DNA from 3 places in the Ruegeria sp. SAZA006 genome. Region 1 is predicted to be linked to each of the others. Evidence: riboswitches for the same ligand, from Rfam matches in the RefSeq annotation. Region 1 holds a riboswitch; each other region holds the start of a gene.
What was found. A riboswitch is a leader RNA that binds a small molecule or an ion and turns the genes downstream of it on or off. The one in region 1 is predicted to bind cobalamin.
Positions count from the first base shown of each region.

Region 1 (7,277 bases):
CACCACGGCCGAGATGTCGATCACCCGTTTCTCGTCCGGGTCCCAGATCTCGCGCCAGCCGGGGCGCATTTCGATCGGGTCGTAGCCCAGGCACAGGATCAGGTCGGCCTGTTCGACCAACGGTACAAGCTGCGTGTCGGCAAGGGGCGACAGGCCCGCGCCACCTAGGCACAGCGGGTGATCCTCGGGCACCACGCCCTTGGCCTTGTAGGTCGTGACGAACGGGATGCCGAAATGTTCCAGAAACGCGCGCACCACGCTGCGCGAGTCGTCATACAGCACGTCCAGCCCGATGATCGCCAGCGGACGCTCGGCCTCGGCCACCCAGCGGCGGGCCTTCTCGAGGCATGTGCCCTCGGGTGCGACGCGGGCGGCCCGGGTCAGCCGTCGGCGCTTGGCGACCGACACCCGTGTATCGGCGACCGAGATCGGTACGTCGATATGCACCGGCCCCGGTCGCGGCTGCGTGGCAAGCGACACGGCCTTGTCGGCGATGATGTCGGCGCCCTTGGCCGTCAGGGTGAACGTACCCTTGGTGATCGAGCGATAGACCTGCGCATGATCCATGACCTGATGGGTGTAGGTCAGCGCCTCGTCGGCATCGACGCAGCCGGTCAGCACGATCATCGGCACCCGGTCCTGCAGCGCGTTGGCCACGACATTGATGCCGTTCATGGCCCCAGGACCCAGAGTCGCAACCAGAATCGCCGGCGCGCCATCGCGGTGATGCACCGCCTCGGCCATGAATCCGGCCGAGTTTTCGTGCTTGGTCAGGTGAAAGGTGATCCCGGCCTGTTCCAGCGCATCGACCAGGGTCAACACCTCGCCTCCGGGCATGCCGAAGGCGTGGCGGCACCCGGCCTCGTACAGCCGTTGCGCCAAAAGGTCCGCAGCGCGGGGGGACAGGTCCTGCATCGAACAAGCTCCGTAAGTTCCGTTGCGCAGCAGATTGCGGAGGTTCCGGGCCGGCGCAAGCCGCATCACGTCAGTGTGACTATTTGACAGCCAAATCGGCGATGGCGGCGAATTTGGCGTCCAACTCTGCGGCGATCGCGGGCAAGGTGTCGGAGCCTCCGGTGTAGGGGGCAAAGACAAGGCTGGGTGTCTTGTAGGACAGCGTCGCGGTCCCGTCCTCGTTTTCCGTGACGTACAGGCGGATCGGCGCCTCGATCATCGCGGGCACCGATTGTTCCAGAACCCGCACCGCGTAGTCGTTGTTGAAGACGCCGATCACCCGGTTGCCCGGAATGGTGATGCCGCGCGCGGCGGCGGCCTTGGTCGGACCGGCCTGGGTGACCACGGCCATCCCGTTCGCCTTGACCGCTGCGATCGTGTCGGCCACCAGCGCGTCATGGGTCTTGGTCGTCGGGTGGACGGCCCAACCCGGCCGGGGTTCGATATCGGCCGCCAGCGCGGGAAGCGCCAGCAGGCCGAGGAAAAACACAAGATGTTTCATCGCGGGCTCTCCAAGTCATGGGTGGCCCGAGTCTTCCCGAAATCCCGGCTGCGTACAGTCACAATATCGTGGGCGGCGGGCTTGCGCCGGGGGTGCGAAACCCGCACAAGCGACAGTGTGAAACGGAAAAGGCAGGCGAGGGGCATGCGTGTTTTGATCTGCAGCAGCTGCGCGGGCGAGCGCGACCAGCCGGCCGAGCGACAGGCGGTATTGGGCGCCCTGCGCGCTGCGGGGCTGGACGGGCAGGTCGAGATCGCCGAGCACGCCTGTTTCAGCGGTTGCGACGAGCCGACCGTGGTGGCGATGCAGGGGGAAAGCCTGGCGTCTTACGTGTTTTCAGGGATCGATCCGGTTGCCGATGCCAATGACATTGCGGCGACCTGTCGGACCATTCTGAACAGCCCGAACGGCTGGATCGAAGACGCCCGGCCGTGCGGGCGGCTTCGCTTGTGTCTGCGGGCGCGGATCCCCGCGTTTCAGTCCACCTGAACCGTGACGGACGCGCTGACCGGCACCCCATCCACGGCCAGCGGGCTGTGGCTGTTGGCGTTCAGCGAGACCTCGATGGTGGCTTCGCCCTTGGGCAGGTCTGGGATGTGCATCCAGTTGCCATAAAGCCGCGCCAGCTTGACGCCGTTCACATAGACATGCGCATGGCCTTCGCCGGGCTTGTCCGTCAATGAGGCATTCTCAGGCGAGAAGCGGAAGTTTTTTGGCATCACATGCAGGTTCCAACCCGCCATCGGGTCGGGGGTGACGGCGATCTCCAGCCCCGGCGCGTCCGGTCCGGCGGGCAGGTTGATGGCGGTGCTATGGTCATGGGCCATGGCCTCGACGTGGTGGCCGCCATGTTGAGCGGGGTCGGAATGGTCGTGGCCGTCGAAGGTGACGCCGTTGGCTGCAGCCAGCACGAACCCGGCACCCCCGCCAAAGACCAGACCGATCGCAAAAAGAGCAAGCGAGCGTGTCATCTTGTTTCCTTGAAAAGCAAATGACCCGCCGGTTGGGCGCCGGCGGGTCGTGGGATTTTGGGGATCAGGCCGCGGCTTCGACGCGCTTGCCCTCACTTTGCCAGAAATACCCGGCAAACGAACCCAGCAGCACCCAGGCCGCAAGGCCCACTCCGAAGGCGCGTGCGGCGAACAGGGCCCCGATCTCGGTCGGAACCGGCCCGGTGAACACGTCGGGTTCCGGCGCGCCGATCAGGTGCGGGGCCAGCAACAGCACGGCCGCACCCAGATAGCTGACGATGTTACCACCAAAGGCGATCAGCCACATGGCCACACCAGCAGTCGCGACGGTTGCCCACCACCAGATCTGCCGCGCAAACACATCGGCTGCGGCAACGCCCGGAACCTCGGGGGCCAGGGTGAAGCCCGGCGCCAGGTGAAAGGCGATGAAACCGGCAAGGCCCCACAGCACGCCCGTGCGCCCGTCAACCGGGTGGCCCTGGGCTTCGGCCAGCGACATCAGGGCGACCAGAACCAGCGCATAGCCGGTATAGGTCAGCATCGTGAACACCACGCTCAGCCCGTCGCGGGTCAGGTCCGAGAACATGCCCGGCAGCTCGGGATGGGCCGAGACGGCTTCGGCTCCGAAATGCACCAGCTCTCCGGATTCATACAGTTCAGCATGCAGCAATACGGGCTGCACGAATACCAACTGCAGCAGGGCGACGATCAACCCGGCTGCAGCACCAGCGAACAACGCGCTGGTCAGAATGCGACTGAACATTGGTTTAGTGGCAGGGGAAGCCGGTTGCGTGGCGCACGTCATGCGCGGCGTCATGCAGCGCCGATGCCTGAACGTGACCCGCCAGAGTGATGATCCCCAGGCCCAGGGCTGCCGCGAACACTGCCGAAAGAATGCCAGCGCGTGCCATTGATGCGGTTTGCGTTTGTGTCGTCATTTTCTGTCCTCCTGTGCCGCCGCACCCGACGGCCGGTGTTTCATTGTTCGCCTGGCAGGTCTCCTGGCTTGCGGGTCAGCGCCTCTGTTCGCCTTCCCCCCGAACGGATCGGGAGTGGCTGGTTGAACAGGGCTCACCGCTTACAGTCGCGGGGGCGGCTTTGGATTTGACCTGCGCGCAGGCCGCACCAAATTCCCTCTTAGCATCCGGATGTCTCCGGCAGGACCAGACCCGTCCATTTAGACGTGAATGCCGCTGTGGCGCAATCGCCATTTGCGACCTTTCGCATCAATTCCCGCGCTTTTTCAGAATGTAGATGTCCATGATCCACCCGTGCCGGGCGCGGGCCTCGGCGCGGGTGCGGAGAATCTCGTCGGCCACATTCGCCAGCGGACCTTTGATCAGGATCTGCTCGGACATACCCACGTACGCCCCCCACCAGATGTCAAAATCGGCCATGTCCAAAGTCTGGAACGAACATTCGCCATCGAGCATCACCGCAACCGTATCCGCATCGCTGGGCCAACCCTCGTCGCGGAGGCGCCGGCCGGTGGTGACCAGATAGGGCGCGCCGATCTCGTTGATCGGCATGGCATGGGCCGCCGTCAGCGCCTGCAGCGCCGTGATGCCGGGGATCACCTTGGTGTTCGGCTGCGGGTCCAGCCGCGCCGCGATTCGCAGCGAGCTGTCATAGAGCGACGGGTCGCCCCAGATCAGCAGGGCGACGGTGCGCGCCTCGGGGTGCCGGGCCATCGCCTCCTGCCAGCGTAGGGCGATTGCGTCGTGCCATTCATCCACGCCGCGCAGGTAGCCATCCTGCGACCGGCGTTCGGGGATGTCGAAATAGGCGATTTGGGGCGGTGTGTCGGTGACCTTGCGGATGATTTCCTCGCGCACGCCGGCCAGATCGGCCTTGTTGGCGCCCTTGCGCGGGATCAGGATCAGATCGGCCGTGCGGATCGCCTGCGCGCCCTGAAAGGTCACGTGGTCTGGGTTGCCGGTACCGATCCCGATCAAGACCAGATCAATCATCGTCGCTCTCCGCCAGCGGACCATAAAGGATCAGCGCCGGCGCGGTACCGATCTCGGAGCCCAGGCGCTCGGCCAGGGCACCGACGGTGGACCGGTGCAGCGATTGCTCTGGCGTCGAGACCGACTCGGCCATCAGCGCAGGGGTATCCAGCGGCAGCCCATGCGCGTGCAGCGCCTGCGCCAGCAGGGGAAAGGTGCGTTTGCCCATGAACACCACCGTCGTCGCGCCCGGGTCGGCCAGCGCGGGCAGGTTCAGATCCTCGGGCAGCTTGCCGCTGACATCGTGGCCGGTGACGAATTGCACCCGCCGCGCGGTCAGCCGGCGGGTCAGCGGGATGCCCGCCGCCGCAGCCGCCGCAATGGCCGAGGGGATGCCCGGTATGATCTCGTATGCGATGCCGGCGGCGCGCAGGGCCACCAGCTCCTCCTCGAGCCGCCCGAACAGGCCGCCATCGCCCGACTTCAGCCGCACGATCCTTTGGCCGGTCTGGGCGTACTCCACCAGCAGGCGGCTGACATGGTCCTGCTTGGGCGAGGGCCGCCCGGCGCGCTTGCCCACGCCCACAAGGTCGGCGTCCTTGCGCGCATGGCTCAGGATCGGCCCGCTGCTGAGGTCGTCGAACAGAACCGCGTCGGCCTTTTGCAGCCGGTCCACGGCCTTGAGGGTCAACAACTCCGGGTCGCCGGGGCCGGAGCCGATGAAGGAAACGAAACCGCTCATGCGCTGGCCTCTGCGATCAGATGGAAGAACGTACCGGTGACATGCCCGCGGCGCGATCCGGTCTGTGGGCCTTCGGCACCTTCGGCGTCAAAAACCCGTGCCAGGGGCGCATCGGGCTGCTCGACGATCGAGGAATAGTGGAACTCGTGCCCTCGCAGCGCGGTCCCGGCCGAGAACCCGGGCATGTCGGCCAGCAACTCGGCCCGGCGATAGCCGAGGTTGAATTTGCGCTTCTCGTACGAAGTGACGAGGCCCAGCAGCCCGGCCATCCGGTGGCGGGTGCCGTCCTTGTCGATCAGCCCTTCGCCCAGGGCCATGTAGCCACCGCATTCGCCATGCACGGGCCGCGTTTCAGCATGTTTGCGCAAGCCGGTCAGGAACCGCTCTGCCGCAGCCAGGGTTCCGGCGTGCAGTTCGGGGTACCCGCCGGGCAACCAGACCAGATCGGCATCCGGGGCCGGCGCCTCGTCCGCCAGCGGAGAAAACGGCGGGATCTCGGCCCCGGCCGCCCGCCAGCCTTCCAGAAGATGCGGATAGGTAAAGGAAAACGCCGCGTCTTGGGCCAGCGCGATCCGTTGCGCCGGAGGGTGCGGCAGCGCGGCCGACGACGGCCCCGCGGGGCCCGACGAGGCCGCCTGCTTGATCGACTCCAGGTCCACATGCTCGCGCAGAAAGGCCGCGTAGCCGGCAATTGCGCTTTCCAGATCGGGGTGCTCGACCGCTTGGATCAAACCCAGATGCCGCTCGGGCAGGGTCAGGTCGCCGCGCCGGGGCAGCACGCCCAGAACCGGCAGGCCCGCGCGCTCCATCCCCAGACGGGTCAGGCGTTCGTGGCGCGGGCTGGCGCAGCGGTTCAGAATCACGCCGGCAAAGGGCAGGTCGGGGTTGTACATCCGGAACCCCAGCGCCGTTGCGGCGGCCGATTGCGCCTGACCGCCCACATCCAACACCAGAACCACCGGCCAGCCCATGCGCAGCGCGGTCTCGGCGCTGGACCCATGGCCCAGCTCTCCCGGCTTGGCGACCCCGTCGAACAGGCCCATTGACCCTTCGGCCACCACGATGTCGGCGCCTTTGGCCTGCGCCGCAATCGCGCCCAGCAACGGCGCGCCCATAGCCCAACTGTCCAGGTTGAACGAGGCTCGCCCTGCCGCCGCCCGGTGAAAGGCCGGATCGATGTAGTCGGGACCGCTCTTGAAGGGCTGCACCGTCAGCCCGTCCTCGGCCAGCGCGCGCAACAGGCCCAGCATCACAGTGGTCTTGCCCGTCCCCGAGGATGGGGCCGAAATCAGCAGTCCTGGCGGGTTAGTCATCGCCGTGACTCCAGCTTGACCACGGGCTGTCGGCGCTTTGCGGGCGATAGCGACGGTCATAAGTCTTGGAATACAGACAGCTTTCGTCGAAGCCTTCACCGGCCAGCGCCGGCCCGACCAGGATCAGCGCGGTGCGCGAGATGCTCTCGTCCAGCGAGTCCTTCAACGTGCCCAGCTTGGCGCGAATGATCCGCTCGTCCGGCCAGCTTGCGCGGTACACCACGGCCACGGGGCAATCGGCGCCGTAGGCGGGGGTCAGGTCGGCCACCACCTTGTCCAGATTGCCGATCGACAGGTGGATGGCCAGCGTCGCGCCGGTGCGGGCGAAGTTTTCCAGCGTTTCGCCCTCGGGCATGGACGAGGCGCGCCCCGGGGTCCGCGTCAGCACCACCGATTGCACCAGCCCGGGCAGGGTCAGCTCGGTGCCCAAAGCGGCTGCGGCGGCGGCAAAGGACGGAACGCCGGGGGTCACGCTGACGGGAATACCCATCTGTTTCAGGCGCCGGATCTGTTCGCCCATCGCCGACCAGACCGACAGGTCGCCCGAATGCAGGCGGGCCACGTCCTGACCGGCATCATGGGCGGTTTTGATTTCAGCCATGATCTGATCCAGATCCATCGGCGCGGTGTTCAAGATGCGCGCGCCTTCGGGGCAGTGGGCCAGGATCTCCTCGGGCACAAGCGACCCGGCATACAGGCACACCGGGCAAGCGGCGATGATGTCGCGTCCGCGCAGGGTCAGAAGGTCGGCGGCGCCTGGTCCGGCGCCGATGAAATGAACGGTCATGTCTGTCCTCCGATGGCGACCGCGCAGGTGGCAAGCCGGTCGTCCGAGATCTGTCGGGG
Region 1 covers NZ_JBXWSO010000004.1:296,377-303,653, forward strand. Annotated here, with positions in the region: gene AC2FNZ_RS04105 (thiamine pyrophosphate-binding protein) at 1-915, opposite strand, end outside; gene AC2FNZ_RS04110 (DUF302 domain-containing protein) at 995-1,456, opposite strand; gene AC2FNZ_RS04115 (DUF1636 family protein) at 1,601-1,945, shown strand; gene AC2FNZ_RS04120 (hypothetical protein) at 1,933-2,427, opposite strand; gene AC2FNZ_RS04125 (CbtA family protein) at 2,492-3,190, opposite strand; gene AC2FNZ_RS04130 (CbtB domain-containing protein) at 3,195-3,365, opposite strand; cobalamin riboswitch at 3,402-3,610, opposite strand; gene cobF (precorrin-6A synthase (deacetylating)) at 3,654-4,397, opposite strand; gene cobA (uroporphyrinogen-III C-methyltransferase) at 4,390-5,118, opposite strand; gene AC2FNZ_RS04145 (cobyrinic acid a,c-diamide synthase CobB) at 5,115-6,431, opposite strand; gene cobM (precorrin-4 C(11)-methyltransferase) at 6,424-7,218, opposite strand; gene AC2FNZ_RS04155 (cobalamin biosynthesis protein) at 7,215-7,277, opposite strand, start outside.

Region 2 (7,277 bases), on a different contig from region 1:
CGCGTTCACGGTAACCAGGTCAGATCGGCGGTTGGCTTGCCGCCCTGAAGCCTTAGATCGGCCACACCAGATTGATGATAAAGACCACCACGAAGTAGGCCAGAACAACTTTCCAGTTCCATTGGTGTTTGTTTTCTTCGTTGATCACGCCGGCCGATTTCAAGGCCAGGTTGGTGATGATCAAGGCGACAACGGTTATCGCCGCATGTGCCAGGTCGAAATGCAAGTTGAAGCTCCTTTTTGAAGATTTGGGATTGATGAATGCGTGTCAGCAGTCACCTGACGGCAGCATCGCTACGTCCGAGTATCTTCCCTCAGATGTCGTGATCCGAGCACAGGCACCGGTCTCCTTGTTGAACCAGTACGAGGTCAGCCCTTCGCTTCGGATGAGTTCAAACCCGAGACTTTGAATGCCCATTTCAGCCTGACCCGCTCTTGCGCCTTCAAATGACGACAGATCGCTGGAACTGCCCACGGTTGGTGCACTTGCTTCCACTGATCCGCCACTTTCACCGCATCCTGCAAGCACAGAGACACTGACCGCGCCGATCACCAATAGGATCTTGGAGTTCATCTGCTTTCCTATTTTTTGGAAATGCGTTTCATGGTTTCGGGGCGATCCCCTATTCAATTCCAAAAATGACGTTGTAGTCGACGGCAGAGTTGCTGCGGTTGATGACCTCGACAACATGATCTCCGGATTGCCAAAGCTGTCCGCGATACTCCTTGTCCGCAGACATCAATCCCAACAATTCAGACCCATCGGGGTTGCGAATGACGTAGTCCAAAGAGCCATTTTGCGGAGCAACTCGGACGTAAAGAAACTGTTCGTTTTTTGCGCCAAGAACGTATTGCTGCGATGCGCCTGGCGCGAGTTGGCCGACGAGCTCGGCGCCGGTGGACCCGGCATCGAATTTGACGCGCTGGCTACCTGTAGACCCGGAAGCGCCGTCCATGGCTCCGCCACCATCATCCATCGCCTCGACAACCGACATCTCGCCGATGCTTCCATCCTTGTACGCAATGCAACGCCAAAGTGTTCCGCCCGCGTCACGCAGCATGACGAGCGTGCCGGCTTCCGAGAATTGTGAGCTTTCGATCGTGCCGGATTGACCGTCCGGTCCACCGACCTGCCGCAGATGGTCGATACACGCGTCGTCGGCGTCTGACATGGCCAGGGCGGCTGTTCCGCTGATCGCAAGGGCGGGAGTTAGAAGGTTCAAAAAACTGCGTTTCATAAGCAGGTCCTCTGTCGGTCTATCGTAAATGTTATGTTTCCGGTGAGCAGAAACCTCACTGCGCTTCCCGCAACTCTGCCAGAAACTCGTCGCAAGCCTGTGCGCTGCCGACGATCTCGTCAGTCGTTTCAATTCCTTGCAATGACGCCATTTCGGAATTCACGCGATTGAGGATCTGATCTGCTTGCTCGGCGGTGATCAGGTTCTCGGCCTGGGCTCCCTTCAATGTGGTGCACACACCGGCGGACAAGCCTGTCGCAACGCCGACACCCATCGCGGCCCCGCCGCCCAAGGTCATCGCTCCAACCACGCCGAGGATGAGCCCGATCACAAGCCCCAAGATCACTTTTCCCATGTTTTCCTCCAATTTTGCGGGAAAGAGTTCCGCCTTCATTCCTGGCGCAAACCGCGTGCCCATCTGCATATCAAAACCAGTGCCAACAGGTTGAGCACCGGTGCAGTTGCCGCGAGCCACGGTTTGGCGGACTCTGAGAAAAGGTCCACGGCAAGTACCCAGGGCAGTCCCAGCGGCAAAAGGAACACGCCGGACAACGGGTCTCGTTCCTGTCCGAACCAGCCAAAGGTACCGGTCAGGAACGCAAACAACGCCAACAGGTAAAGGGTCGCAAACGCGATGATGGTTATTCTGCAGACCATGCCGGACCTCAGAGTATCAAGCCAGCGCTGCGCAGCCGACTCCGGCTACGCATCAAACGGGTCAAAGTGCGCCTTCGTCGCCGAGGAACTCAATACCGGCTGTCGCGCCGTCACTGTAAGCAATACAATTCCACGGAGCCCGATCCTCGCCAACCCCAACGGTGACTTGTGTTCCAGCCTCGCTGAACGCGGATGAGAGCACGACCACCTGCGAATTGTTGGTTGTTTTGGCCACGTCTCGCAGACACGCCTGTTGAGCGGGTGTCAGTTCGGCAGGTGCGCTTGACGTGCTCGTATCGTCACAGGCCGCTAGTAGTGCGAAACACGTCGCGCCTGAAATCATCATGACTTTGTTAATCACTTTCTTCTCCTCTTGGGTTTGTCGATACATGTGGAATAGGTGGCCTCTTTTTCGCGCGCTCACGTCTATGCAGTCATTCGAGCATACCCCGGTCTGGTAATTCCCGTTCCAAAAAAGACTGTCGCCAATGACGTGGCTGGCAGACAGGATTTCTGCTGATCCCCGGGACCGTGAACAAAGCGTGCTGACGCAATGACGTCACGGGCAAAAGCCGGTGCGAACTTTCGAGGGAGGGATCGTACATTAAGTCCGGGCACCGCGTCCTCCCAACGCTGATCTTCGTGAAATGCCTTCCGACCGCCAGCACTCACTCCAGCAGTCGGAAGGGCCCGACTAAACGGGCGACGGCGACAACAACGGAGGTAAAAATAAAGTTGTGTCGAATTCGTATGTTTGAATCAATTACAGGATAAATCAATGATTTTTCCGCGCGTAAATTTTTGTACGTTTGCCGACGATAGGATTCTGCATTCAAAGGGAAAAGGCGAGGCCGCTCACGGAGACTTTGCAATCTACCCGCTTGCGCCGCTGCATCTCCGGACCTTCCGGGCTATCCGAATCCACTTGGTTGAAACACCGTAGTTCGCCGCACGGCCTATCGCTCAGCTGGTGCTGAACGGGCGCTTGGATTCCTCGATCACGCGCCCACCCAGAACGTCGTTGACAGTGCAACCCGATTCATGGATGAGATTGGTGCTGATGGTTCCCGATCGTTTTGGCGGTCGGGTAAAAGGGAATACGGTGCGGCGCCGTTCTGACGCCAATTCCGTGACTGCCCCCGCAACTGTAGGCGGTGTGCGACCCCCGGATGCCACTGGGCCGATAGGTCTGGGAAGGCGGGGCAAGCCATACACCGCGAGTCAGGAGACCTGCCATCATCAAACGCAACTCAACCCGGGCGGGGTGTCCCGGAAGGAGGCCAAGATGGCATTTTCGGCTTACGCCGCTGACATGACTGGTTCCCTGTCCGGCCCGCGATTTCGCGGAGGGCGAAATGAACCGACAATCAACACATCACATCTCGGTTTGCCTATCTTGCCGATCCAAGGGTGCAGCCGTGCGCCCCGGGCCTGACCTGATCGGACGATTGTGCGCCGCGCTGGGCGAAGACGACGGTTTGGCAGCTTTTGACGTTTCCGGTGCCGCCTGCATTGTCGGGTGCAACCGGCCCTGTACCGTCGCCTATCACGCGCCGGGCAAGGCATCTTACCTGTTTGGCGGCCTTACGTCTGAAGAGACCGAGGCATTGGTGGAATCCGCCCGGCTCTACGAGCAGTTGCGCGATGGATGGTGCAGCTCGGTCGACCGCCTGGCCGGGCTTCGCCATGCGACGCTGGCCCGCATTCCAGCCGCGATGGCTGCGTCTTCGGAAGATGCGGATTGTGCCTCATGAGCACGCCTTTGCTGTCGGTGGATGCCGTCACCTGGGCGCCGCGAAAACGAGCGCCGTTGGTTCTGCACGAGACCAGTTTTTCGCTGATGCGCGGGCAGGTCATGGGGGTTGTGGGGCCGAACGGTGCCGGCAAGACCACTCTTCTCCGGATGATCTACGGCTATCACCGTCCGTCCTCGGGCGACATGCTGGTGGACGGCGTGTCCGTGAAAAGAATGGCCCCCCGGGCGCTGGCGCGCCAGGTTGCCGCCGTGCTGCAGGAGCAGCCCTCGGATTTTGCGCTGACCGTGCGCGACATCGTGGCGCTGGGGCGGGTGCCGCACCGGTTGGGCCTGTCCACGCCCGGCAGTCGTGACCATCAGATCATCGAATCCGCGCTGCACCGAATGGATCTGCAAGGGTTTACCGATCGTGGGCTGGCCACTCTATCCGGCGGCGAGCGGCAGCGCGTGATGGTCGCCCGCGCCCTTGCCCAAGAGCCCCGGATTCTTGTGCTGGACGAGCCTACCAACCACCTGGACATCCGCCACCAGCTTGAGGTGTTGCGGCTGATCCGGGACCTCGACCTGACGATCGTCACCTCGCTGCACGACCTGAACCTGGCCGCCGATGTCTGCGACCGTGTTCTGGTTCTGAAGAACGGTCGACCCTGCGGCTTTGGCCCACCCCAGACAGTGCTGAGTGACAGGCTGGTCTCTGAGACGTTCGATGTCACCGCCCGGCAAGAGCAGCTCAGCCTCAGTCACAAACCTCAACTGACCTATCAACTCCCCAATCCCCAACCAGAAGGAAGCTTGAAATGAAACCGACCACCCTAGCCCTGGGCCTGGCTTTGGTGGCCAATACCGCGATCGCGGAAACCACCGTGCAAAGTTGCAATCGAACCGTCACCTTTGACGAACCGCCCAAGGCGGCGATCTCGAACGACGTGAACCTGACGGAAATGATGCTGGTGCTGGGCCTTGCCGACCGGATGGTGGGATATACCGGCATTTCCGGCTGGAAGACGTTGGACGAGGACATGCGCGCCGGAGTGCAGCAACTGCCCGAACTGTCAGCCAAGTATCCCAGCAAAGAGGTGCTGGTCGGCGCGGATGCCGATTTCTATTTCGCAGGCTGGAACTACGGGATGAAAGTGGGTGGCGAGGTGACGCCGGAGACGCTCGAGCCTTTCGGGATCAAAGTCTACGAACTGACTGAAAGCTGCATCCATATTGGCGACAAACCCAAAGCCAGCATGGGTGACATGTACAACGATCTGCTGAATCTCGGTCGTATCTTCGGTGTCGAAGAGAGGGCGCAAAAGCTGGTCCAGGGATACAAGGCCGAACTTGCTGAGATCACCTCCGGCCTGAATCCTTCGGACGAACCGCTGCGTGTCTTTGTCTATGACAGCGGCGAGGATACGCCGTTCACAGCCGGCCGCTATGCCATGCCGACCGCTCTGATCGAGGCCGCAGGCGGCGTCAACATCATGGGTGATTTCGAGAAAAGCTGGGCGACCGTCACCTGGGAGGAAGTCGTCGATCGCAACCCCGAAGTCATTGTGATCGTCAATTATGGCGACGTCACCGCCGAGCAGAAGCGGGGCTTCATGGTCAATAATCCTGCATTTGCAGATCTGGACGCGGTCAAGAACGATCGTTTCGTGGTTCTGGAATATGTCGAGGCCACACCCGGGCCGCGCAACATCAAGGCGGTTCGGAAGCTCGCCCATGGCTTTTGGGGCCCGGCTGCCTTGGTCGGCAACTAAATGCGCGTAGTGCAGGCGCGCCGGGTACTACCGCTCTGGGCAGCGATGCTGGTGGGGCTGGTCGTGTTGGTCGTGTCCTTGTCCTTTGCGATCTCGGTGGGGGCCATTTCGGTGCCCACCAAGACCGTCTGGGGAGTTTTGCTGCACGAAACCGGCCTATCCTCGGGCGAGCCGACATGGTCAAAGGGCCGCGCCGCGATTGTCTGGGAAATCCGTTTTCCGCGCGCCCTGCTTGCCGTCATGGTCGGGGCCGGACTAGCGATTGTCGGGGCCACCCTCCAGGCGGTCACAAGAAACCCGCTGGCCGATCCCCACCTGCTGGGCATATCGGCCGGCGGCGCGTTTGGAGCCATACTTGCCTTGTTGCATACCGGCTTGTTTCTGGGACTTCTCACCGTGCCGGTCATGGCGTTTCTGGGTGCCTTGACGGCCACGCTGACGGTCCTGAGCGTTGCCCGCTGGGCCGGCGCCACAAGCGCGGATCGCCTGGTCCTGACCGGTGTGGCGGTGTCCTTCGTCATCATGGCTGGCGCCAACATTCTGATTTTCCTCGGCGACCCCAAGGCGGCTCATACGGCCGTGTTCTGGATGTTGGGCGGGTTAGGGTTGGCTCAGTGGTCATACCTGATCTACCCGCTGGCGATCCTGCTGCCATGCAGCACCTGGTTATGGCTTCAGGCCGCCAGGCTGAACGCGATGACCATCGGGGATGAGACTGCAAGCTCGCTGGGCATTGCAGTGGCGCGGTTTCGTCTTGGTGTCTTTGCAGCTGGCGCGCTGATCACCGGAGTCATGGTGGCCTTCTCGGGCATGATCGGCTTCGTCGGTCTGATGGTTCCGCATATCGTGCGGTTCCTTGTTGGCGGAGACTACCGACGCGTCGTCCCTCTGTCAGCAATTCTGGGTGGTTTGTTTCTGCTATGGGCGGATGTGGTCGCCAGAACCGCAATGGCCCCCGAGGACATCCCCGTTGGCGTGGTCACGGGTCTTTTGGGAGGGGTCTTCTTTATACTGTTGTTGAAACGCTGAGTGTTCGAGGCCCGTCGGCGGATCATCTGCCAAACGGTGCTTGAAGCTGGCGGAGCACCGGCGAAGGCGCGCAGCAAAAGTGTAGAACTTGAAAGCAAGCCCTTCACTATTTTAGCCATATCAATGGGTAATGGCGGAGACGAAGGGATTCGAACCCTCGAGACGGTTTCCCGCCTACTCCCTTAGCAGGGGAGCGCCTTCGACCACTCGGCCACGTCTCCGCCGACGGGTATAGCCGTGCAAGCGACGGAAATACAAGGCCAATTCCTGCACCACCGGAAATTTTTGCCGGATTGGGCGAAGCCCTTGAAAACGCTTGGAATCGCTTAGGTCTGCACCGGTTTGGGCTAAGGCGTGGCCATCATGTCGTGCCGCGGGATTGCCAGGAAACATACGTGGATTCGCGTTCTGCTTCGATTTGGTTTCGCCATCCCAACGTCGGTTGGCCTGAGAGTGTACGCGCGGTCAGAGTACGTAATCGGACAAAAAAATTATGGCGAGCCAGGTGCGGTGGGGAATTGCATTTGCAAAAAGATGGGTGTCGTGAACGGCTGAATAAACTGGAGAGGCCACCTGCCTTTGGCGTTGAGAAGGGCCCTGCTGGAGTGCCAGTGTCAGGTGGTTTGAGTTGCAGAAACGGCCGTTTCTTTCGCGTAAACTCGGCGGCTCAACTTGTCCGCTGAAAAGGCATAAGAACAGAAAACTTGCCAATTACATGCCAATGGATGCATATTTGCTAAGATTTTAGTCATTTTGATTGATCCAAAAAACAGTTTCAGAGGCTGGCCGGGCAGTGAGCGCATCCGCGCTCGACAGTAACCTTTTGGGGGAAGGGCTGGCATTTTG
Region 2 covers NZ_JBXWSO010000003.1:209,277-216,553, reverse strand. Annotated here, with positions in the region: gene AC2FNZ_RS02020 (hypothetical protein) at 53-226, opposite strand; gene AC2FNZ_RS02015 (hypothetical protein) at 269-574, opposite strand; gene AC2FNZ_RS02010 (hypothetical protein) at 624-1,238, opposite strand; gene AC2FNZ_RS02005 (hypothetical protein) at 1,294-1,713, opposite strand; gene AC2FNZ_RS02000 (hypothetical protein) at 1,957-2,256, opposite strand; cobalamin riboswitch at 2,940-3,147, shown strand; gene AC2FNZ_RS01995 (DUF1636 family protein) at 3,251-3,649, shown strand; gene AC2FNZ_RS01990 (ABC transporter ATP-binding protein) at 3,646-4,452, shown strand; gene AC2FNZ_RS01985 (ABC transporter substrate-binding protein) at 4,449-5,402, shown strand; gene AC2FNZ_RS01980 (FecCD family ABC transporter permease) at 5,403-6,431, shown strand; tRNA gene AC2FNZ_RS01975 (tRNA-Ser) at 6,563-6,652, opposite strand.
Region 2: linked by a shared signal. The riboswitch ahead of AC2FNZ_RS01995 (DUF1636 family protein) and the one ahead of AC2FNZ_RS04130 (CbtB domain-containing protein) in region 1 are both predicted to bind cobalamin.

Region 3 (7,277 bases), on a different contig from region 1:
GTGACCCGGCATCTCGACGGTGCGTCGAACCTCGACACCGCGGCGCATCGCCATGCGCTCGAACCGTTCGAAATCCGCGACCATGTCGAACACCGCATCGATCGGCGCCTGGATATCTTCGCGTGCTGAAACCTGCATGTCGGCCTTTTCTGCTCGGTCAGGGTGTTAGTGTTTCGTCAGTCCAGCGTATCTGCAAGCCAGTTACGCAAAAGAAAATGCGCGATTGCCCCCTTCCGCGCCGGCAGAAGCTTGGGGTGCTCGCCTGCAAAAGCCTGCATCATCTCGGATTTGGTGACCCACATCGCGTCCTCGATCTCGACCGGGTCGATCGTGATCTCGCGGGACAGCGCCTGCGCTGCACACCCGAACATCAGCGACGACGGAAATGGCCAGGGTTGACTTGCCAGATAGCTGACGGGTCCGACCGGAACTCCGGCCTCCTCAATGACCTCGCGTCGCACGGCGGCCTCAAGGGTTTCGCCCGGTTCGACGAAACCGGCCAGCAGTGAATACATACCGTCGGGCCACCCCGGAGATCTGCCCATCAGGACAGAATCACCATGCGTGACCAACATGATCACCACCGGATCGGTGCGTGGAAAGTGCTGCCCGCCACAGGCCGGGCACAGCCGTTGCCACCCGGCCTGTGAAATGTTGGTCGGGTTGCCGCAGCGCGCGCAAAACCTGTGCGTCTCGTGCCAGCCGATCACGGCCTTGGCGGTGGCTGCCAATTCGGCGTCCCGGGCCGACAGCCGGGTCATGATCCGACGAAGCTCGGCGAACACGTGGCCCACGGGCAGCCCCGGATGCTGTTGTTCGGTTCGGTCCACGAACGCTCCAACGCCCGACAGGTCCAACCCGTCGGCAGACCAATTCGAAATGTCCATTGCAAACAGCGGCGCACCCGCATCACTGCGCCCCAGCAAGATCGGTTGGTCGATCGCCCCGCCGGGTCCGTTCGTAACCAGATCGTGGTCCATCGGAACCAAGGCCAACTGGTCCAACGCTTCGCCCATGACCAGCGGTTTGCCCCGCCACATCAGGATGCACCGCGCCGTGGTATCGGACCGTGCTGCCTCCAAAGCTCTGGCATCGGTACGGATCTGCGCCGCCCGGTCCAGTCCAGAGCCGCCAAATGTCACGCTTTCCGCCCGTTTCATGCCTGTCCCTTTGGAATTTGCACAAGGGCTGCCACGACTTGGGCACTGGTGCAATGGGAATTCACACTCGCAAAAAGCATCGTTGTCGCAAAGGACGCATGGAAGCCCTGACGATTACCTGTATTCTACCTTTAAGTGAAAACGTATGCACAACAGCACCTAAAAGAAGAAAATTGGCTCTGAAATCCTCCCTGCTTCAGGCACATCCCCACTTGAAAACCGCGCACATCCGGATTCTTGCAACGACCGATCTGCACATGAATCTGAGCAGTTTCGACTATTATGCGGACCGGCCGGAACCAAGTGTGGGCTTCACCCGAACCGCCAGTTTGATCCGCTCTGCACGTCAAGAGGCGGAAGAGGCGAATGCAACTGTCCTGTTGTTCGACAACGGCGATTCCCTTCAGGGGACACTTCTGGGTGACTGGGCGGTCGCGCAGACCGACGCGACCCACCCGTTGATGTCAGCCTTTGGGCGCTTGGGCTACGACGCAATTGCGCTGGGGAACCACGATTTCGGCTTTGGTCTGCCAGCTCTGGGCCGGATCGTTTCTCGGGCACCTTGCCCGGTTTTGTGCAGCAACATGCGGTGTCTGACCGGGGTTGCGCCTTGGCAGAAACAGGCCATCCTGACCCGTCATGTCCACGCCAACGGCCAAAGCATTCCTGTCCGAATTGGCGTTTTCTCGATCCTGCCGCCGCAGACGGTGAAGTGGGAAGCACCACAATTGGAAGGCCAGGTTGCAGCCGAGGATGCCGTCGCCACGGCGCGCCGGATGGCGGAGAATTTGCGTCGTCAGGGCTGTGACCTGATTGTGGCCCTTGCACATTCCGGCCTAGGCGAGCCCGACGCCGCGCCGATGTCGGAAAATGTGGTCACACAGCTTTCTGCTCTGGACGGTATTGATGCAATCGTGGCCGGACACACGCACCTGACACTGCCCGACCCAAGCGATGGTAACCCGCAGCAGGCCAGACCCGTGGTCATGCCCGGATCAGCGGGGTCGCATTTGGGGGTGATCGACCTCACGCTTGCTATGAACGCCGCGGGAGAAGCGAAAATTGTTGGTCACAGCGCGCATCTGCGCGCGATCTGCCCGGGCGGGGCTGAAACCGGCGCTCGGGTCGTTCCTGAAGACCCTGAGATGGTCGAACTTTTTGCCGCCGCCCACAAGGCGACCCGCAAAGCCGCTGCCCAGCCGGTGGGCCGGATCAATCGTACCCTGCACAGCTATTTCACCTTTTGCGGGGTGGATCAGGGGCTGAATTTGGTCGCCGCAGCACAGGCGGCAGCCCTGCGACCGGTTCTGGCCGGAACGGCCTTTGAAACCCTCCCAGTTCTGTCCGCAGCCGCACCTTCGAAATTCGGAGGCCGGGCCGGACCACGGCACTACACCGAAGTTCCGGCTGGCGATGTCACCGTACGGCATGTCTCGGACTTGCATGTGTTCCCAAACCAACTGGCCGCCATGCTGCTGGATGGCCGCCAGATCGCCGAGTGGCTGGAGATGTCGGCTGCCCAGTTTTCCCAACTTGGCGACAGCGACGAGCAGGTTCTGATCAACCCCGAAGGCACCGGGCACAATTTCGACGTGCTGCATGGGGTGACCTACAGGTTCGATCTGACCCAGCCCGCACGATATGAATTAAGCGGCCAGTTGATCGACACGTCCCATTCCCGCCTGCGCGATCTTGCCTTTCAGGGCCGCCCCGTCGATCCGGATGAACAATTCGTCGTTGCATCAAACAGCTACCGAGCCAATGGCGGCGGCAACTTTCCCGTCCCAGACCCGGCTCGCCTGATCCCGGTGCCGCCGCTGAGCCTCCAGGGTATCTTGCGCGACTACCTGGCGGGACGATTGGGTCCGGATCCGTTGGAAAACACCGCCCAAAGCTTTTCCTTTGTTCCGCAGGCGGGCCGGTCCGTGATTCTGAAGACCGGGCCAAGCGCAGCGAACTACCTGCACGAGCTGGACCACTTTGCAGCCACCACCGACGGGCAGGACGCGCGCGGGTTTCTTCGGATACGCCTGTCTTTGTGACGGGTTGCCAAGCGGCTGCGTGATGCCTATATCGGCGGTCGAGAGGTTGGCGCGGGCAAGCGCCTCGCCAACCTGGTCAGGTCCGGAAGGAAGCAGCCACAACGAGCCCCGCTTGGGTCGATGTCCAACCTCTCACTTGACGCCGCGCCGCGTATTCGGCCGGGTCAATCCAACCTCTGCATTTCGTCGTTGTTCCTGAAAACCGCGCTTACGGGCGGGTCAGGCGATCAATCGCGGCCAAACGGCACTGCTGCGGCGGGCGAAGGCGCCGATATGACCGATTTCGGACAGTCCGAAATCCTTGGGCTCCAACAAGTGCCGACGGGCGGTCGGACCATAGAGTTCAGCCAGCCGCCAGACGGCGGGTGGTGGCACTGTCTGGTCATCCTCAAACGCAATGATATCCACCGTGGCGTTCGCCCGGCTCCAATCCGCTTGGGGAAGCGTGTCTCCCAATTCGGGCAGATAGCTGGTGGGCGATGTGCACCACTTGCGCCATTGCCAATAGACGCCAGCCGGCAAGTCGGCTCCGAATCCCAGTAGTTTCCCTGGCAGGTACCCCAGCAGATGCACCAGAGGTGGCACATGGCCATACCAGAACAAAGTCGCCAAGCCCTTGTAGGGCCACGGGTGATCGGCCACCGTCACCAAACCTGCGCACACACAGATCATCCGGTCGATCTGTTCGATTTCCGGTTGCAGCGGACCCAGCATTCCACCGACCGAATGCCCGATCACCCACAGTTTTGCCTGCGGGTATCGACGGCGCATCTCGGCACGCGCTGCGGGCATGTCGATCAGCGCCCAGTCCGCCATCGTGGCCTTCGAGTCTTTCAGCCGCCCTGTCAGCGAATGCTCGAAATCCCGGTAATCATATGTCAGGCAAGCCATACCGCGCTCGGCGGCCAGCCAGCGAGCAAAGTGCTGATAGTAGTCACGTGGCACTCCTGTTGCGCCGTTCAGCACAACAACGGTTTGCGGCTCGACCGCCGGAGCGTAAAGCCGCGCCGCCAGCTGGGTCTGGCCCGACGGAAACTGAAAGTCTTCCACGTCAACCGCGTGCTGCGAATCCAACATCTTTGCCTCCAAACACTCTGGACCGATCGGTCTAATACTTTGTGTCTGGACCATTTGGTCTAGGGCTGTCAATATTCGGCCTGCATGACCCAACGTCCACCAAACACCAAAGATCGCCTGATCGTGACTGCCGCCAAACTGTTCCAGCGCTCGGGCTATAACGGTGTCGGTCTGGCGGAATTGCTGGCCGAAGCGCAGGCCCCCAAGGGTTCGCTGTATCACCATTTTCCAAAGGGCAAGCCGGATCTGGCCCTGGCGGCGGCCAGTTGGGCCTCGGACGGGATGTTGAACATGATCGCTGCGGCATTCGACGACGCCGCGGGTTTTCGCGACGGGGTCACCACCCTGTGCCACAAAATCGCGAAGCTATTCGACACCTCGGCCCAGTGGGAGACCTGCCCCATCGCCGCCACCCTGTTCGAAAGCCCCGACAACCGCGCGTTTCGGGAACATGCCGACCGTCTGTATGAAAGCTGGATCATCGAAGTTCGAAACCACGCCGCGCGGTTCGGAGTTTCCGACCCTGAAAATGCTGCGGACACCCTGTTCATCGTAATGCAGGGCGGCTGGCAATTGGCGCGTGCCCGCAGGGATTCGAATGTGCTGCGCAGACTGCCTGATCTGTTCCCTTGGGACACACTCCGGCAACCGGGCTGAAACCGTCTTGACTCGATCCCGGATACACCGCTAGCGATGAGGGGATGGTTCCCGTACCGTTTCGGTCCGGGATGAAAAGGGAACACGGTGCGGTCCAACCCGGAACTCCGGAGCGGACCAAGGCCGCGACTGCCCCCGCAACTGTAGGCGGAGAGCGATGCCGAAATACCACTGACCGAAAGGTTGGGAAGGTCGGCAAAGCAAAGACCCGCAAGTCAGGAGACCTGCCATCACACGTGAAACCGAAACTCGGACGGGGTGTCCGGGCAGGGTCTGGCCTTGAAACCGGCGTCTGTCCAAATCCACCCCGCCCAGCGCGCGGAGGGCGCAACATGATTTGGAAGACCGATACCCATGAATTCGCGGCAACCATCTGCCAGCGCACCGGAAAGACCTGCCCGGCATTGGCGCGCATGGCACGGGCAATCGCGCAGGCAATGGCGACGGCGCAGGCCGCTACATCCCCCGACTTCCAAGTGGAAGGCAGCAGCGAACTGGCCCATTGCGAACATGGCTGCACGGCGCGGTTCGATGCACGTCCCGAACGGATCCGCGTGTATTGCGGAGCGGCCGCCGATACCCCGTCCGACTGTCTTGAAACCTATGCCGACATGCTGTTTGACAACCAGAGCGACGCCCTGCCCGCACAGGTCATCGGTGATCGACCCTGTGCGATGCTGCAGGCCACGGCGATCATGCCCGTGGTCAGGGCCGAGCGCGAGTTCCGCGCAACCGCCTGAAGGTCAGGTCGCCAGTGCCTCGCGCGCCGGGGCGACGGCCCAGTCCATCTGAGCATCGGTTTCGACCGCGCAGGGGCGTACGGCCCGCAGGCGTTTCAGGGCCTGTTCCGGCTGCTCGCCGCTTTCGATCATCAAGCGCAGAACAACCATGCCCGACCGCCCACAACCGCCCCGGCAGTGAACCAGTACCCGCCCGCCGCCCGACAGCGCATGGCGGGCGGCGGCACTGACTTCGGGCCAGCGGCCGGATATCTCGGTCGACGGCGCCGAGAAGTCGGCGACCGGCAGATGCGCCCACCGACAGGCGCGCCGATGAATGTCACAGCCCAATTCGCCTGCACCCACAGAAACCAGTTCGGCAAGGGTTGTCATCGAAATCACCAGCCCCGGCGCCCAGGCTGAAATCAGGTCCAGGTCTCCTTCATAGTCGCCGCCACCGCCGGGAACCGAGGTCAGGGCCAGCGTGCCGCCACCCACCTGCAATGCATGAACCACAAGATTTGTCATCAGACGTTCCCCCCGAAACTGGCTGATTGAACTTGATCCGCGCAGTATGCCTCACACCGCGCGCTCGCCAAAGCGAAAAACCTGCACCGGCGCTGTGGACGCGGGGCACCGGGAACTCTACCCTGCATCGTCAGTACGAATCCGTCAGAGCAGACATGACCACACAGTCCAGCCCCGCCTATCAGGTTCTCGCCCGAAAATACCGCCCGGAAACCTTTGCCGACCTGGTCGGTCAGGATGCCATGGTGCGCACGCTGAAAAACGCGTTCGAGGCGGACCGGATCGCGCAGGCCTTCATCATGACCGGCATCCGCGGCACCGGCAAGACGACCACGGCCCGGATCATCGCCAAGGGCATGAACTGCATCGGCCCCGACGGCAATGGCGGCCCAACGACCGAACCCTGCGGCCAGTGCGAGCATTGCGTGGCCATCATGGAAGGTCGCCATGTGGACGTGCTGGAAATGGACGCCGCCAGCCGCACCGGCGTGGGCGACATCCGCGAGATCATCGACAGCGTGCGCTATCGCGCCGCCAGCGCGCGCTACAAGATCTACATCATCGACGAAGTCCACATGCTGTCGACCAGCGCCTTCAACGCGCTGCTGAAAACGCTGGAGGAACCGCCCGAACACGTAAAGTTCATCTTTGCCACGACCGAGATCCGCAAGGTTCCGGTCACCGTGCTGTCGCGCTGCCAACGGTTCGACCTGCGCCGGATCGAGCCCGAAGTGATGATCGGCCTGCTGCGCAAGATTGCCACCGCCGAAGGCGCGGAAATCTCGGATGACGCGCTGGCCCTGATCACCCGCGCCGCAGAAGGCTCGGCCCGGGATGCGACCTCGCTGCTGGATCAGGCGATCAGCCATGGCGCCGGCGAAACCACTGCCGATCAGGTGCGCGCGATGCTGGGACTGGCCGACCGGGGCCGCGTTCTTGACCTGATGGACATGATCCTGCGTGGCGATGCGGCCGGGGCCTTGACCGAACTGGGCGCGCAATATGCCGAGGGCGCCGACCCGCTGGCGGTGCTGCGCGATCTGGCAGAAATCACGCATTGGGTCTCGGTGGTGAAGATCACCCCTGACGCGGCC
Region 3 covers NZ_JBXWSO010000016.1:493,236-500,512, reverse strand. Annotated here, with positions in the region: gene AC2FNZ_RS17640 (SRPBCC family protein) at 1-138, opposite strand, end outside; gene nudC (NAD(+) diphosphatase) at 177-1,160, opposite strand; gene AC2FNZ_RS17630 (bifunctional 2',3'-cyclic-nucleotide 2'-phosphodiesterase/3'-nucleotidase) at 1,334-3,202, shown strand; RNA gene ffs (signal recognition particle sRNA small type) at 3,242-3,340, shown strand; gene AC2FNZ_RS17620 (alpha/beta hydrolase family protein) at 3,422-4,279, opposite strand; gene AC2FNZ_RS17615 (TetR/AcrR family transcriptional regulator) at 4,403-4,936, shown strand; cobalamin riboswitch at 4,965-5,182, shown strand; gene AC2FNZ_RS17610 (hypothetical protein) at 5,269-5,676, shown strand; gene AC2FNZ_RS17605 (protein-tyrosine phosphatase family protein) at 5,680-6,183, opposite strand; gene AC2FNZ_RS17600 (DNA polymerase III subunit gamma/tau) at 6,339-7,277, shown strand, end outside.
Region 3: linked by a shared signal. The riboswitch ahead of AC2FNZ_RS17610 (hypothetical protein) and the one ahead of AC2FNZ_RS04130 (CbtB domain-containing protein) in region 1 are both predicted to bind cobalamin.